One region of the Methylobacillus sp. DLP286 genome, then DNA from elsewhere that is predicted to be linked to it. Evidence: predicted binding sites of a transcription regulator. Region 1 holds the regulator's gene; each other region holds the start of a gene.
The links. Region 1 encodes sigma-54, which starts transcription at its own class of promoters, with help from an activator protein. Its sites were predicted from a motif close to TGGCACNNTTCCTGCT; they were not measured.
Positions count from the first base shown of each region.

Region 2: the regulator sigma-54 is predicted to act here: its motif matches at 1,935-1,950, upstream of ACWXTG_RS04225 (LLM class flavin-dependent oxidoreductase).
Region 3: the regulator sigma-54 is predicted to act here: its motif matches at 2,536-2,551, upstream of ACWXTG_RS05700 (ammonium transporter).
Region 4: the regulator sigma-54 is predicted to act here: its motif matches at 1,506-1,521, upstream of ACWXTG_RS09690 (TorF family putative porin).

Region 1 covers NZ_CM153145.1:2,460,177-2,464,371, reverse strand. The annotation lists gene hprK (HPr(Ser) kinase/phosphatase) at 1-814, opposite strand, end outside; gene hpf (ribosome hibernation-promoting factor, HPF/YfiA family) at 924-1,250, opposite strand; gene ACWXTG_RS11720 (RNA polymerase factor sigma-54) at 1,280-2,746, opposite strand; gene lptB (LPS export ABC transporter ATP-binding protein) at 2,766-3,488, opposite strand; gene lptA (lipopolysaccharide transport periplasmic protein LptA) at 3,574-4,080, opposite strand; gene lptC (LPS export ABC transporter periplasmic protein LptC) at 4,139-4,195, opposite strand, start outside.
Region 2 covers NZ_CM153145.1:882,280-886,474, reverse strand. The annotation lists gene ACWXTG_RS04235 (LLM class flavin-dependent oxidoreductase) at 1-444, shown strand, start outside; gene ACWXTG_RS04230 (HAD family hydrolase) at 630-1,286, shown strand; gene ACWXTG_RS04225 (LLM class flavin-dependent oxidoreductase) at 1,992-3,056, shown strand; gene ACWXTG_RS04220 (LLM class flavin-dependent oxidoreductase) at 3,075-4,195, shown strand, end outside.
Region 3 covers NZ_CM153145.1:1,183,664-1,187,858, forward strand. The annotation lists gene efp (elongation factor P) at 1-203, shown strand, start outside; gene ACWXTG_RS05695 (hypothetical protein) at 526-1,164, opposite strand; gene ACWXTG_RS05700 (ammonium transporter) at 1,173-2,390, opposite strand; gene ACWXTG_RS05705 (TIGR03915 family putative DNA repair protein) at 2,601-3,548, opposite strand; gene ACWXTG_RS05710 (putative DNA modification/repair radical SAM protein) at 3,566-4,195, opposite strand, start outside.
Region 4 covers NZ_CM153145.1:2,015,992-2,020,186, forward strand. The annotation lists gene ACWXTG_RS09680 (YifB family Mg chelatase-like AAA ATPase) at 1-1,083, opposite strand, end outside; gene ACWXTG_RS09685 (accessory factor UbiK family protein) at 1,086-1,328, opposite strand; gene ACWXTG_RS09690 (TorF family putative porin) at 1,580-2,371, shown strand; gene glnK (P-II family nitrogen regulator) at 2,440-2,778, shown strand; gene ACWXTG_RS09700 (ammonium transporter) at 2,789-4,174, shown strand.

The DNA.
Region 1 (4,195 bases):
CGGCGGCCACCGGGATCACGACCTTGGGAATTTTGACCTCAAGGATTTTTTCATGCTGGGATTTGATCTTGAGCCGGTCCAGCGGCACCATGGTATCGGCCATTTCCAGTTGCACGATCAAGTCGAGCGGCTTGGTCGGCTTGACGGCGTTGTCGCCGAACAAGGCGCGGATATTGAGTACGCCCAATCCACGCACCTCGAGGAAATCCTGCAGCAACGGCGGGCAACGCCCTTCGAGCCGGTCAGGGGCGATACGGTAGAAATCGACGATATCATCCGCCACCAGGCGGTGCCCACGCGAGATCAGCTCCAGCGCCAGCTCGCTCTTGCCGATCGCCGGGGTGCCCTTGATCATGAGGCCGAAGCCCTGCACTTCCATGAACACGCCGTGCAGGCTTTCCGATACCGCCACGGCCTGGGCAAGATAGTGGCTCAATACATCCATGAGGCCGGGGCTGCGCAACGGGGAGGTAAACAATGGGGTGCTGAACTCGTCGGAGGCGGCCACCAGTTCGTCCGGCGCTTCTTCGCCATTGGCCACGATGATGGCCGCCAAGTCGGCTGAGAACAGGTTTTTGATGGCCTGGAACAATTCTCGCGCCTTGAGGCTGCGCAAATAATCCATCTCTGCGCACCCCAGCACCTGCACGCGGTTGGGATGCACGAAATTCAGATGACCAACCAGCGCCAGGGACGGCTTGGTCACGGTTTCACTGGTCAGGGGGTTATCGCCGCCGGCTAACCCTGCTACCCATTTCAGCTTGAGCTTGCGGCGCGTATCCTTGTAAAGCTGGGTAACACTGATTTCAGCCATGTGTGCTTAATACCTTGGGAATGAACAAGCGGAAGGATATGCTGCAAGAGCGCCAAATCCATGCATGAAAAACAGACTTGGCACTCTTTTGCAGCATTTCACGAGGAGGTTACTCGACCGCCTGGTGCTTCAGACCTCCGGATGCCTGGTTGTGGTTGCTGACTTTTTCCTTATGCTTCACTACCTGGCGGTCCAGCTTGTCCGCCAGCGAGTCAATCGCGCTGTACATGCTTTCCGCCCCGCATTCCGCGTGCAGGTCGTTGCCCGGCACATGCAAGGTGGCTTCCGCCTTTTGCACCAGTTTCTCCACGCTCAGCGTGACCTTGAGGTCAATCACATGGTCAAAGTGATTGCTGAGTCGGGCCAGCTTGGACTGCACATATTCGCGCAGGGCTGGGGTAACGTCGAGGTGATGTCCTGTCAGGTGCAAATTCATAACGCTCTCCTTACTTGAAAACGCGCAAATCAAAGCGACTTGCGCTGGTTGGCCGCGGGTATCTGTAGAGACTCGCGGTATTTCGCTATGGTTCTTCTTGCAACAACTATGCCTTGTTTGCCAAGGATGTCGGTAATCTGGTTGTCAGACAGCGGCTTCTTCGGGTTTTCCTCGCTCACCATCTGCTTGATCAACGCGCGGATCGCCGTGGCGGAGCAAGCACCGCCAGACTCCGTCGCAACATGGCTGCCGAAGAAATACTTCAACTCGTACACGCCGCGCGGTGTGAGCATGTACTTCCTCGTCGTCACGCGCGACACGGTGGATTCATGCAGGCCCAACTCGTCGGCGATCTCGCGCAGCACCAGCGGACGCATGGCGACTTCGCCATGCTCGAAGAAGTTGCGCTGCCTGTCCACAATCGCCTGCGACACGCGCAGGATGGTGGAAAAACGCTGCTGGATGTTCTTGATCATCCATTTCGCTTCCTGCATCTGGCTCATGAGGTATTGACTGGAGCTATCGCGATTACGTTTCAGGATGCCGGCATAAAGCTGGTTGATGCGCAGCTTGGGCACCACTTCGTCATTGAGGCTGGCGATCCAAATACCCTTGACCTTCTTCACCACGATTTCGTGCTGGATGTAATGATCCGAGGTGATATGGCTGAACTCGCCGCCCGGGCGCGGGTTGAGCTGGGTCACCAGCTGCTGCACCGTTTTCAGGACGTCGTCGTCGCAATGTAGCAGCTTGCGCAGGCGCGTGTAATCGCGGCTCGCCAGCAAAGGCAAGTGTTGCTCTGCAACCTTGATCGCCAGATCAACAAAAGGCGTTTCTGCGGGCAGGGCGCGCAGTTGCAATGCCAAGCACTCCGCAAGGTTGCGGGCGCCAATACCAGGGGGATCCAGGTTCTGGATATGCTTGAGCGCGGTTTCGAGTTCGAGCAGGTCGATTTCGAGCTCTTCCGGCAGCAGCTCGGCCAGTTCTTCCAGCGACTGCTCGAGGTAGCCGTCGTCGTTGATGGCGTCCACCAGCACCATCGCCAGGGTCTGGTCGCGCTCGGACAGCGGCAACAGCTTGATCTGACTCAACAGGTGCTCGCGCAGGGTGAGGTTGACCGCTTCCTGGAAGCTGAAGTCGTTGTCGTCGTCATTGTTGGCGCCGCCTTCCTCCCAGCGGTTGCTGCCCTGGAAAGATTCGAAGTAGTCGTCCCCGCCGCCGAATTCGTCAACGCGCGGCAACTCCTCGCTGGCTGGCGCAGGCGCCTCGCTGGCGGGGGCGGCGACTGCGGCATCCGGAGCAGGGCTGTAGCTTTCGGACATTTCGGCAGCGCCGTCCGGGCCGTCTACGCGCTCCAGCAAGGGGTTGGCCTGCAGCAGCGACTCCAGCTCCTGGTTGAGTTCCTGTGAAGACAGCTGCAACAGCTTGATCGACTGCTGCAACTGCGGCGTCAATGCCAGGTTTTGGGAAAATTTTAGCTGTAGGCTTTGTTTCATCTCTCTAATTCTGCGTTGACTACAGGCGGAAATCCTTGCCCAAGTAAACTTCTCTTACACTTTCGTTATGTATGATCTCGCTGGGCTTCCCCGATGCGAATACGCGGCCTTCATTCACGATGTAGGCGCGATCGCATATGCCCAATGTTTCACGGACATTATGGTCCGTGATCAGCACCCCGATATTGCGCTCGGTCAGGAAACGTACGATCTTCTGGATGTCCAGCACGGCAATCGGGTCGATCCCGGCAAACGGCTCGTCCAGCAGGATGAAGCTGGGGTTGGTCGCCAGACATCGGGCGATTTCCACCCGGCGGCGCTCGCCGCCGGACAGGCTCACCGCCATGCTGTTGCGTATATGGGTGATATGGAGCTCCTGCAGCAGGGATTCAAGCTGTTCCTTCTGCTGCTCGGCCGTCATGTTCTGCAATTCAAGGATAGCCTGGATGTTTTCCGTGACGGTCATCTTGCGGAAGATCGACGGCTCCTGCGGCAGATAGGCCAGGCCCATGCGCGCGCGCTGGTGGATGGGCATCCGGCTCAGGTCCTTGCCGTCCAGCAATATGCGTCCGCCATCGAGTGGCACCAGGCCCACCATCATGTAGAAACTAGTGGTCTTGCCCGCGCCGTTCGGCCCGAGCAGCCCGACCACCTCGCCGCTGTTGAGCTGCAGGGAAATATCCTGCACCACGGTGCGCGACTTGTATTTCTTGCGTAAGCTTTCTACGATCAATTCACTCATTTATGCAATATCTATCGATGCCGTCTCTATAAAGCGCAGTTGCTTCGGCCTGCATCAAGCACAGGCCCTCCAATAGCCATCGAGCTCAGGGAGTTTCTGCCGCGGGTTTCTTCTTGGGCTGGATAATGGCACGCACTCGGCCAGTGGGTGTTGCAGGTGTCGCCGCTTGCGAGCCGCCGCTGATGACTTCCGCATATTCGGCATTGGCGTCATACATGATGTAGTCCCCATGCACGATATCCTCGCCGCGCTTGACCCATGCCTTGGTAAACAGCTGCACCTTGTCCATGCGTCCATCATACTCTATCCGCTGGGCGCTGCCCTCCATGTATTCGTTCTTGCCGTCGCGCTTCTGCCTAAAGGTGGTGGGATTGCCGTAGGACGTGCTGTGCTGGAATCCCTCCTTGTCCTCGCGCACGATCAGCCTGTCGCCGCGGATCACCAGCGTGCCCTGGGTCAGGATGACGTTGCCGGTATAGGTGCTGGTCTTCTTGGCATCATTGACCTGCACGGAGTCGGCCTCCAGCTCGATCGGCTTTTCCCGGTCGGCCTTTTCGGCATGTGCCGTTGCAGACAGCATGCCGGCCAACATGGCAAGCAATAATGAATAACGCAGGTTGCGCATAGGGTCTCCGCTGAAGAATGTCGTTCTACTTGGTTTTAGTGGGCTGCTTGGCATTGTTGCTGTTACCGGATGTCGTCTTGCT
Region 2 (4,195 bases), 1.4 Mb from region 1:
AGCGACCTGGAATTCGGCGGTTTCGACCTCTCGCAATATCCCCTGGACGGCCCGTTGCCGGACTTGCCCTACGACGCGGGCGAGAACGGGCGCGGCCGCTTCCAGCAGCAACTGGAGCTGGCCCGGCGCGAAAATCTCACCATCCGCCAGCTGGTGCTCAAGTTCCGGGTGGCGCGCGGCCACATCCAGGCCATCGGCTCGGTAAAAACCGTGGCCGACTTGATCGAGCAATGGTTCGTGGAGAAGGGCGCGGACGGCTTCAATGTCGTGCCGCCTTACTCGATTAAGGGGCTGGAGGACTTTGCCCGTTTGGTCGTGCCAGAGCTGCAACGCCGCGGCATCTTCCAGAAGGAGTACAGCGGCAATACCTACCGCGAAAGGCTGGGGCTGGATCGGCCAGCGAATCCCAACACCCAGGCTTCGCCGGAAGCATTGCGCGCTTAAGGTGAAAGCCGGGAGCTGCATAGCTCCTGGTTTTAAGGCATCATTCTGCGCTTTGAACAGCGTACCTTTAGAGCCGCCAACCAAGCTTAGCGATTCTGTCTAACCGTCCTGCCAAAAGCAGCAGTACAAGTGGTACGGCAAGGCCGGCAGGATTTTGTTAGCGGCTCCTGGGCAATAAGGGAATCATGCCTGCTTATGAATTAGTCGTGTTTGACTGTGACGGAGTGTTGGTCGATAGCGAGAAAATCACCAACCGGATATTTGTCGACGTATTGAACGAGGAGGGCATACCTGCCCGGATCGAGGAAATGGCCAGGCATTTTGTCGGCCATTCGCTCGAACAGTGCATGGACATCATCGCCCGCATTTATGGCCGCAGGCCGGGTGCGGATTTTCTTGCCCGTTACCGGCCCAGGCGCGATGCCGCATTGCGCGACAGCTTGCAGCCTGTCGCTGGCGTAGAGCAGGTGTTGCGGCAGCTACAGTTGCCGCACTGCGTGGCTTCCAACAGCAGTGCCGCCAAAGTGCATGAAATGCTGGATATCACCGGCTTGCTGCCTTATTTCAACGACAGGATATTCAGTGCCGCCGACCTGGGCAGGCCGAAGCCTGCGCCCGACGTCTATCTCAAGGCGGCAGAAAGCCAGGGAGTCAAGCCTTCAGCCTGCCTGGTAATCGAGGATACCGATGTCGGCGTTGCGGCGGCGGTCGCCGCAGGCATGCGGGTATGCGCCTATACCGGCACCATGGCAGCCAGCAGATTGCTGGAGGCAGGCGCGGAGCAGGCGGTGGATGACATGCTGCTTTTGCCTGACATCATCAGGCGTGGTTTAGACGGATAGGATAAACCGTAGTTTTGCACAGAAAGCGTTGTTGAAAATGGACCGGATGAGAATGTGGCAACCTAATGCTGAGTAAAAATGAACTTTATTGAAAAATTAGAGAAATCCTGGGAGGAAAGCAATTCATCGTGTGCAGCTCGACCCTGACTTGTTCGGGTTTCCTTAGCACATTAAAAAGCCAAACAGACGCGATATTTGGCTTTTTAAAGGACATTGTCGACGCGCCTCATGATATTGGGGGGGGCCTTAAAGCCGCAGAGCGCTGGTCAAGGCAGGCCAGACTGAAAACGGCACCGGTTTGATTATCAGTGCTTTCCGGGCAATCCTATATGCTTCCCAAGACCCCGATTACGCTGAGGTCGCGCGCTCCGTGACAATCGATTTGAAAGACAGCATCAATCTTCACAGGTCAAAAAAGAGTCCATAACCAAGTCTTGTTTAATCGAGAGATGGCTGCTTATTGAGCAGCAACTGTTTATTTTCGAGCAAATTAAAGGGCTAAGTGTTTTTATGTAAACAGTTCGGGCCGCGAATATGCCTGCCTCAAGTCCAGCATTAAAATCCCGTGCAATGTGAATCTGTGAAATAAGCTAAAGGATTCAAACCCCTGCAAATTCCCATAAAATAATTGTGGGAATTAAAGGCGAATGGCATGGTTTCTGCGATAAGTATGATGATCTAAGTAGAAATATCGCGGAGATATGCATGACAGTTAAATTTTTCTGGCAAGCGCCGACCTCAGGGGATGGGCGCTATGCCGACGCCGAGAAACGCACGCGGGGCGAACGGGCCGACAGCCGGCCTTACTTCCTGCCGGGCGTGACCGATCCTCGCGGCCAGCGGTTCAATTATTTCGACCATTTGCACCAGATCGCCAAGGCGGTAGAACTGGCCAAGTTCGACGGCATCAAGGTCAGGAACGACCCTGAGGGCGACGAATCCTGGATCGTCGCCGGCTACCTCAGCCGCGCGACGCGCTACTTGACGGTGCTGGCCGAGTTCGACGCATCTCGCGGCTCGGCGGTCTATGCCGCCAAGAATGCGGTGAGCTACCAGCGCTTTACCGAAGGCCGTTTTGCCTGGCAAATCGGCGTGGAGCCCGACGAGGCGAAGCGCAGGCAGCAGGGCGACTTCGCGGCGCAGGAGGATTTGTATCCAAGGGTGGAGGAGTTTGTCACCGTGGCCCGCAATGTCATCACCACGACCGGGTACGACTTTGACGGCCGCTTCTTTCAGGTATTGCAAGGCGGCTTCCAAGGGCCGCTTTCCGGCCAGAAGGTTCCTCCCATCTATCTATCCGGCGAGACGGACGAGGCATATGCCCTCTCAGCCAAGCTTGCCGACGTGCATGTGCTGGAAGCGCAGCCGCTGGACGAAGTCGCAAGGAAAGTCTCGCTTTTACGCAACCAGGCAAGCAAGCAGGGCCGTACATTGCAAATCGGCCTGCGCGTCGATGTGCTGGCGCGCGAAACCGAGGAGGAAGCGGTATTCGACGCCAAGCGTTATGCCGAACAGACCGGTCAGCAAGGCGGTAACAGTAATACCGCAGGATTATGGCAAGGTTTGACCACAGTCAGCACCGGCGCAAGCGCCGTGCTGGTCGGCAGCTTCGAGCAAGTCACGGAACAGCTGGCCGCGCTGGCGGAAGCGGGCGTCGAGCAGTTCATCCTGGGCGCCGTCCCCAGCCTGGAAGAGGCCTACCGCATTGGCGAGAATGTCCTGCCGCCGCTGCGTTCCCTGATAAACGGCGCCAGCCGGCGCGCAGCCTGATAGAGGAGTCGATATATTATGGCAATTGATGTTTTCTGGAGAATTCCAACGCACGGCGAGCCAAGCTCGCTGCGCAACAAGCTGCACCACCGCGGCGACTGGTCGCAGCAGCAAGGCGACCATATCGTGCAAAAAGGCCTCAGCGGCGGCCATGGCGACGGTTTCAACAACCTCGACTATATCGCCGAGGTGGCGCGTGCTGCCGAAATATCGGGCTTTCAAGGTGGCTTGATCCCTTCCTTCCCGATGACCGATGAGCCGTGGGCAATTTCCTCGTTCCTGGCGCGCGAGACCAGCACTTTCCGTTTCATGATTGCGTTCCAGCCCGGCTTCCTGAACCCGGTCGTGGCCGCGCGCATGACGGCCAGTCTGCAACGCGCCACCGGCGGCCGTGCCCTTTACAACGTGATTACCGGCGGTGGCGGCCCTGCCCAACTGTGGTGGGGCGATGTGGCGCCGCACGACGACCGCTATGCGCGTACGACAGAATTCCTGGACGTATTGCGCGGCGTATGGAGCGGGAACAGTTTTTCCTACCAGGGCAAGTTCTACCAAGTAGAAAATGCGGCCTTGCCGGCCCAGCTCCTGGGCCAGGACTTTCCTGAGATTTACTTCTCCGGTTCGTCCGACGCGGCCCTGGCTTCCGCCTCCAAGCATGCGGACTATTACCTTTCATGGCTTGAGCCTTTCGACCAGTTGCGCGACAAGTTCGACCGCGTGAAGGAGCGCACCGCCGCATTGGGCCGCAAGATCAAATGCGCAGTGCGCGTGGACATCATTGCCCGCCGCACCGAGGAGGAGGCCTGGCGCGAAGTGCAGCGCGGGTTTGAGAGCCTCGATGACGCCGCGCGCGAGCGCTACAAGCGTTTCGCCCAGCAAACCGGGGATTCCGTCGGCGCCAGCCGTCAGCGCAGCAATGCGCCGAAGGAGCTCAATGATTACCGCGACTTCATCATCCATCCCAATGTCTGGTCCGGCCTCAGCCTGCTGCGCGGCGGGCAGACCCAGGGCATCGTCGGCAGCTATGAGCAGGTGGCCGAGCGTCTGGACGACCTGGTCAGGCTCGGCGCGGACGCTTTCATCCTCGCCAGTACGCCTCACCTGGAAGAGGCTTACCGGGTAGGGGAGGAAGTACTGCC
Region 3 (4,195 bases), 1.3 Mb from region 1:
CCATCTCCGTCGAGTTGCCGAACTCCGTCGTACGCGAAATCACCTACACCGAGCCGGCCGTCAAGGGCGACACTTCCGGCAAGGTAATGAAGCCGGCTAAGATCAACACCGGCTTCGAATTGCCAGTGCCATTGTTCTGTGACATCGGCGACAAGATCGAAATCGATACCCGCACATTGGAATACAAGAACCGCGTGAAGTAAGAGCGATTGATTGCATTGAACAGGGAGCAATTGCTCCCTTTTTTATTAGCTCTAGAGCCTGTTCACGATCTTTTCATAGGGCACGCATGGCTCCAGGACGTATCCGATCAAGGCGCAGTCCGCAGGTAATGCTCATTGCCTTGCCAAGGACTGCAACGCAGAGCGGGCGCGTGTTGGGGCCATGCCCTTCGGGTTGCCCCGGCAGCGCAGCCGCTGCTGCGTTGCAAATCCTCGCCGGGCAATCAGCACGTCTGCGGTTTGCGCCTTGCATCACCTACCCTGCCGGGGCAACGTACCCTTTGAAAAGATCGTGAACAGGCTCTTACAACAAATCATGCACCCGAAAACTCAGGTGATGCCCTTGTATCTCGGCCTGGCGGATCGCCTGCGCCAATAGCTGGTCAGCCTTGACCGGCCCCAGGGCTTCGCACATCGCGACATAAGCCTGGTTGATGAACGACCGCAGCAGGTCGAGGCTGTAGCTGTGGGTCAGCGTGGCATTATGGCCTGCCAGCCACTCCTGCAATACCTGCTGGCGCACGCCTTCAAACTTTTGCTTGTCGAGCTGCTGCAACAGGCGGTTGCGAACCGCACCCTGCAATGCAGGCTCAATAAGCAATAGCATGGCTTGGAGCAGGACGGTGAACATACTGGTTTTATCATCTGCGCTTAGGCTTGTCGTGCGTTGCGCCGTTGCCGCATCGCCCTCCCGGGCGCCCGGGTCCGGCAGCAATTGTCTCTCCGGCAACTCCATGGCGCCGATCACGGCACGCAGCATCTGGCCGCGTTGCGCCTTGAGCGCCGGCCGTGTGCAGCATTTCGCGATGAACCTGCTCAGGGCAAATACTGGCTGCCCGGCATACTCTCGCTCCCATAACGCCACCGCAGGCAGCAACTCCTCATCGCTGAGGAATGGCCTGAGCCCGGTAAGGATTGCGCGGCGGCGTAACACGATATCCATAGATCGACTCAGAGCCGGTTGAGCTGCTGGACATGTTCGCGCTGGTAGGCGGCATCGCGGTTGAACTCGGGATAGCCCACCTCGCCGTGCTCAGTGATGTCCAGCCCGCGCTGTTCGTGCATGGTGCTGACGCGCAAGCCTATGGTGCGGGCCAGCACCCCGTACATCAGCAACGCACAAGGGAAAACCCAGACAAAAGCCACGGCCACCCCGATCAGCTGCACGATGACCTGGTTGAGGTCGAACATATTGCCCTTGAGGAACAAGCCGGCCGCAATCGTGCCCCATACGCCGCTGAAGCCATGCACGGCCACCGCGCCCACCACGTCATCCAGTCTTAATTTTTCCAGCGCCCATACCCCGAACATCGTGACGATCCCGCCCACGAAACCGGTCAGTACCGCATACGGCACATCCATGCTGGCGCAACCTGCGGTAATCGCCACCAGCCCGCCCAGGCTGCCGTTGACCACGTAGGCCATCAGTACCGGCTGGCGCATGGCCAGCGCAGTCAGCAATGCGCCCACCGCCCCTGCGGCGCCGGCCATATGCGTATTCAAGAGAATCGGGCCGATCTCGCTGCCTGCCGCCAGCGTGCTGCCGCCGTTGAAGCCGAACCAGCCGAACCAGAGCAGGAAGCCGCCCATCGCCACCAGGCTGAGGTTATGCCCCGGGATCATGTGCACCTCGCCCTTGCTGCCGAAACGCCCCAGCCTGGGGCCAAGCACCATGATGCCCGCCAACGCGCACCATGCCCCGACCGAATGCACCACTGTGGAGCCGGCAAAATCGATGAAGCCCATCTGCCTGAGCCAGCCATGCTCATTCCAGGCCCAGCTGCCGAACACCGGGTAGATCAAGGCCATGATGCCGCAAGCCCCCAGCAGGTAGGCGACGAAACTCGTGCGCTCGGCCATGGCGCCGCTCACGATGGTCGCTGCCGTCGCCGCGAACATCAACTGGAAAAACAGCATGCTGGCGTTCCAGTCGTCGCCGTAGGCCAAGGCGAAATGATCGGTGCCGATCCAGCCGCTGGAGTTGCCGCCGAACATCAGGCCGTATCCCACCAGCCAGAACAACAACGCCCCGACCGCCAGATCCATGTAGTTCTTCATCATCACATTCACAGCGTTCTTGGCGCGCGCCATGCCGCTCTCCAGCATGGCGAACCCCGCCTGCATCATGAACACCAGCGCGCCGGAAATCGCCACCCACACGCTATCCATGGCCTGCGCCTGGGATGAGCCATCGCCTGCGGATACTGCTGGGAGACCAAGAAAGTAAAGGCAGAAAAAAGCGGATAGCGGGAACAGGAATATTTGCATGGCGGCTTCTTATGGTTGTTCGCGGTTTGCGGGTTACCCGAGCAAAAGCACGAAAAATGCCAGCCACGACATTTGCTGCTTTACCGGCTCTCTATCGCATGCTGAATGCCGTTATTCGTTTCCGCTAGCGATATCCGGACGCCGCGGCTTTCGCCGATAGCCGACGACCTTGCGCCTGGGCGGCTCGGGCGCCCTTTCCAGCATCGCCTGCGTGCGCGTTCCAGCGCCTGCGATCAATGACGCGATCAGCTCAGCCTCGGGCAGGTTGTGCCAATATTTTTTCGGCATTTCCTTTTGCATGGCCTTGAGCTTGAGGCGCGCGGGGTTGAATATATACCGGTAGTAGCTCAGCCACAGCACTTCGCCGGCATCCTCCGCTGGCAGCGCCTCTGGCTTGCCTCCGGGCAGGAAATGCAGCGTGTCGCCGTCCCAGCGCATGCCCATGCGCGGGCTCATGATGGTCCAGTCCATCGCGGCGAAACGCCCGATGAAGAAAGGCGCGATCGCCGCCATGATGTGGTGCTCCGGCTCGAACCAGGCCAGATAGCGCGGCCGGCCCTCCACCATGGCCTCGCGGAACCGGACGAACGCCGTCATTTTGTGCATGTCGCGCCGCACCGCCTTGACCATGGCGTTGAGGCGGGCAATATCAGGATCCCCTGCCAGCCTCATCAGGCCACGCTCCCGCTGCAAGCGCCATAGCGCCCGGTAAAGCAAGCCAAAGCGTTCCGGCGCCCGGTGCAGGATCACCGGGCGCACCAGCTCGACGAATTGGCGCGGCACCATCAGGCGCACGCTGTCGCCAGACGGCTGCTGCCCGTCTGGCATGGCTGACGGCACAATATCGGCTTTTCCCTGAGCGGCAACGCAAAATTGATCGCCAGCCGGGTTCGCTGCATCATCCGCCATCGCCAGAAAATCTTCCTGAACCACATCATCTGCGGCCGGCCTCACGTACCAGTCCACATCCTGCGGCGCGACGCCTTGGGAGACCAGCCGCCGCGCCGCGGCGCGCCAGCCTTCGATATCGGTTTCATCCTGGAGATAAACGTTGTGCATATGACGCCGGCAGTGCTTTACATGAACAATCCCAGCTGCTGCGGGGCTGTACGCGTGTCCTTGAGCCGCGTCGACAGGCTGGCGGCATCCAGCGTCGCGCCGGGATGATGGTCCGGCAACTGGATAAACGGCAGCATGCGGTTGATCGGGGCATGCATGCGCACCAGGTCGTCCAGCCGCACCGCGCGCACGCGGCGGGCTGCCAGGATGCGCTGCACGTTGCGCACCCCCAGGCCCGGCACGCGCAGCAGCGTGGACTTGGGCGCGCGGTTGAGGTCGACGGGAAACATGGCGCGGTTCCGCAGCGCCCATGCCGTCTTGGGGTCCATGTCCAGCGCCAGCATGCCTTGTTCGCCGGTGATGATTTCATTCGGCTCGAACCCATAGAAGCGCATCAGCCAGTCCGCCTGGTACAGCCTGTGCTCCCGCGCCAGCGGCGGCGACTGCAACGGCAATGCCGGGCTCGCATCGGGGATGGGGCTGAACGCGGAATAGTAGACGCGCCGCAAGCGGTAGCGCCCATACAGCTCGGCGCTGGCGCTGAGTATCGTCCTGTCGTCCGTGGCATCCGCCCCGACGATCATTTGCGTGCTTTGTCCGCCCGGGGAGAATTTCGGCGGGCGCTTGCCGCTGGCGGTCTTGTCCTT
Region 4 (4,195 bases), 440 kb from region 1:
CGTGCATCGGCACTTGCCATTGGGGTGCCCGAAGTAGCCGCATGGGCACGGATTCATGGCGGCAATCAATTGAAAACGTGCGGGAAACTCCGCCTGGCGCGCAGCGCGCGAGACCGTGATATGCCCGGATTCCAGGGGTTCGCGCAAGACCTCCAGCACTTTGCGGTCGAACTCCGCAAGCTCGTCCAGGAACAAGACTCCGTGATGCGCCAAAGATATCTCGCCGGGCTTGGGAATCGCGCCGCCACCCACCAGCGCCACGCCCGAAGCCGTGTGGTGAGGCGCACGATAAGGCCGCTTGCCCCAATCGCCGGCACGGAAACCCTTGCTCAACGACTGGATGGCGGCAGATTCCAACGCCTCGGCCTCCGTCATGGCGGGCAACAAGCCGACAAAACGCGAGGCCAACATGGATTTCCCCGTGCCGGGCGGCCCGGACATCAGCACACTGTGCCCGCCTGCGGCTGCAATCTCCAATGCTCGCTTGGCCTGCAGTTGCCCCTTGACCTCGGCAAAATCGGCATCGACTGCAAAGCTTTGCGGGATATTGACTGGTTGCGGCACCAACAACTCACGGCCTGCCAGATGGGCGCATACTTGCAGCAGGCTAGCGGCAGGCAGGACTGTAGCGCCTTGCACCAATGCCGCCTCGGCGGCGCTCTCCTGGGGCAGGATGAAGGTACGGCCGCTTTCCCTGGCCTTGTACGCCATGGCCAATGCACCGCGTATCGGGCGCAGTTCGCCGGTCAACGCAAGCTCGCCCGCCACCTCATATTGATCCAGCCCTTTTGCGGGTATTTGCCCGGAGGCAGCCAAAATCCCCAGCGCGATCGGTAAATCGTAACGGCCGCTTTCCTTGGGAAGGTCTGCAGGCGCCAGGTTGACGGTGATCCGGCGGGCCGGGAATTCAAACTGTGCCGTTTGCAGGGCGGCACGCACCCTGTCCTTGCTCTCCTTGACCTCGGCTTCGGGCAAGCCGACGATGGTGAAGCTCGGCAAGCCGTTGGCAAGGTGAACTTCCACCGCGACCTCCGGCGCCTCCATACCGGCCAGGGCACGGCTATGCAAAACCGCCAGCGCCATGCTCAGGAAGACTGCCCCAGCTTCGTTTCAATCTCGGCTAATTGCTTTTCCAGATCAGCCAGTTGAGCCCGGGTCTTGCGTAGCACTTCCGCCTGGATATCAAACTCCTCACGCGTTACAAGCTCCAGTTTAGTGAATGCGCCCTGTAATAGTGCATGCAAATTGCGCTCTGCGCCATCGGCTGGCAAAGAAGAATATATTTCTTTGATTTTATTTGATAATTCATCAATAAACGGAGTACTCATTACGTAAAAACCTCCCAAAACATCCGCAGTTTAGCAGTTTTTCACCTGCAAAAATCCAAATTAAATATAACAAACTCAATCACTTACAAATAAAAAACAAGAAATGCACCATTCCAGACCGGGAAAATTCCCAAAAAATACCACTTAACCTGTTGTTTTATATGGATGTTGTTTTTATGGCACAGGTGTTGCTTATTACCCAACGCAGAGTTTTCGTTGCTGTTTTATTTTTAACCTTGAAAGGGTAAATCATGCGTAATTCGCTTCTAGTTGCCGCCATCGTTGGCACTTTTGCAGCACCTGCCGCCGTTATGGCCGAAGAAGCTGCTGAGGCTACATCCCCTCACACCATTACATACAACATCGGCCTCACAAGCAACTACATCTTCCGTGGTACCAGCCAATCTGGTGATCGTCCAGCTATTCAAGGTGGTATCGATTACTCACATTCCAGTGGCTTCTATGTAGGCTCATGGGCTTCCAGCATCAGCTGGCTAGCAGACACCGGTGCAGATGGTGCAGGTGGTGATCGTGCATACAATAGCTCAAGCATGGAATGGGACATCTACGGTGGTTACACTGCTGAAATCGGTGAAACTGGCATTACTTATGATGTTGGCGTGAATCAATACATCTACCCAGGTCGTAGAAATAGTGCCCCTAACACATACAACGCCGACACTACTGAAATCTACGGTGGTCTTGCATACAAGTGGGTTTCTTTGCGTTATAACTGGTCTCCAAGCAAGTCTGCATTTGGTTTCCAAGGTCGTGGCGCTAGCTATGTCGATTTGACTCTGGATATCCCATTTGGTGACAGTGGCTATAGCGCCATCGCTCACGTTGGTCGCCAAGAGTTCGGCAATGGCCCTAACGAATACGACTATACAGACTGGAAACTTGGCCTGAGCAAGGCTTGGGATAACGGTATCGTAGTGGGTGGTTACTACACCGACACCGATGCTGACCGTAGTGCATTCACTTACGGCCCTGTGTTTTCCGGTAAGGAAAACTGGACATTGTTCGTACAAAAGACTTTCTAAGAAGACAGACATGATAGAAGGCAAGGCAGATCGCCTTGCCTTTCTGCTTTTTATTAGAGGAGATAACCATGAAACTCGTATCCGCCATCATCAAGCCCTTCAAGCTTGACGAAGTGCGTGAAGCCCTGTCTTCCATTGGCGTGCAGGGGATCACCGTCACTGAAGTCAAAGGCTTTGGCCGCCAAAAAGGCCACACTGAGCTTTACCGTGGTGCAGAATACGTTGTCGACTTTTTGCCCAAGGTCAAGCTGGAAGTTGCGATTGCCGACGAATTACTTGACCAGGTAGTGGAAGTTATCGAAAAATCTGCCACAACTGGCAAAATCGGTGATGGCAAAATCTTTGTCTTCGACTTGGAACAAGTCTATCGCATCCGTACTGGCGAAACCGGCACAGATGCGCTTTAAGGGGTTTGATATGAAAAAAATTCTTTCCATGATTGCACTGGTTGGCGCGCTGGGTTTTTCCGGCTTTGCGCTTGCTGAAGAAGAAGCTGTCATCGTCGATGAAGCCGTCGCCACTGAAATTGCACCCGCTGCCGCAGAAGCGGTAGAAACGACGGCTGAAGCAGTGCTGTCGCTCAGCGCCGGCGATACGGCCTGGACCATCGTCGCCACTGTGTTAGTGCTAGCGATGATCATTCCCGGCGTCGCCTTGTTCTACGGCGGCCTGGTTCGCACCAAGAACATGGTTTCCGTCCTAACCCAAGTGTTCGTGACGACGGCGCTGATGTCCGTGATCTGGGTCGTCTACGGCTATAGCCTGGCCTTTACCGACGGCGGCAGCCTGAACGCCTATATCGGCGGGTTCAGCAAGTCCCTGTTGTCCGGCATCACGCCAGACACTTTGCTGGATGGCGGCACCATTCCTGAATATGTATTCGTCACCTTCCAATTGACCTTTGCGGCGATTACCCCTGCGCTGATTGTCGGCGGTTTTGCCGAGCGCATGAAATTCTCCGCAGTACTGGCGTTCCTCGCATTGTGGGTGACATTCATCTACATCCCGATCGCCCACATGGTATGGGGCGGCGGCTTCCTGGGCGACCTCGGCGCGGCTGACTTCGCAGGCGGCACCGTCGTTCACATGAATGCCGGCATTGCAGCGCTGGTAGGCGCCATCGTCGTCGGCAAGCGCCTCGGATACGGCAAGGAAGCCATGCCTCCGCACAGCATCACGCTGACCATGGTAGGCGCTTCCATGCTGTGGGTAGGCTGGTTCGGCTTCAACGTCGGCAGTGAACTGGCTGCCGATGGCACTGCCGGCTTGGCATTGATCAACACCCAGGCGGCCACTGGCGCCGCAGTGTTGGGCTGGGTATTTGCCGAATGGCTGTTCAAGGGCAAGCCTTCGCTGCTGGGTGCCGTTTCCGGCGCGGTTGCAGGCCTGGTTGCCATCACGCCTGCTTGCGGCTTCCTAGGCCCTGTCGGCTCCATCGTGTTGGGCTTCATTGCCAGCGTCATCGCTTTCTGGGCGGTCACCAGCCTCAAGGTCAAGCTTGGCTATGACGATTCCCTGGATGTCTTCGGTATCCACGGCGTAGCCGGCCTGATCGGTGCCATCGGTACCGGCATCCTCATGAGCGCTGATTTCGGCGGCGTGGGCTACGAAGAAGGCGTGACCATGGGCAGCCAGCTTTATGCACAAGCGGTAGCCATTGGCGTAACCATTGTATGGGGCGGCATCGGCAGTTACATCCTGTTCAAGATCGTGGACCTGGTCATCGGCCTGCGTGCCAGCGAAGAGGCTGAACGCGAGGGCCTGGACACCTCCGAGCACGGTGAACGTGCCTATCACTACTAAGACCTTCTAGGTTCGATACAA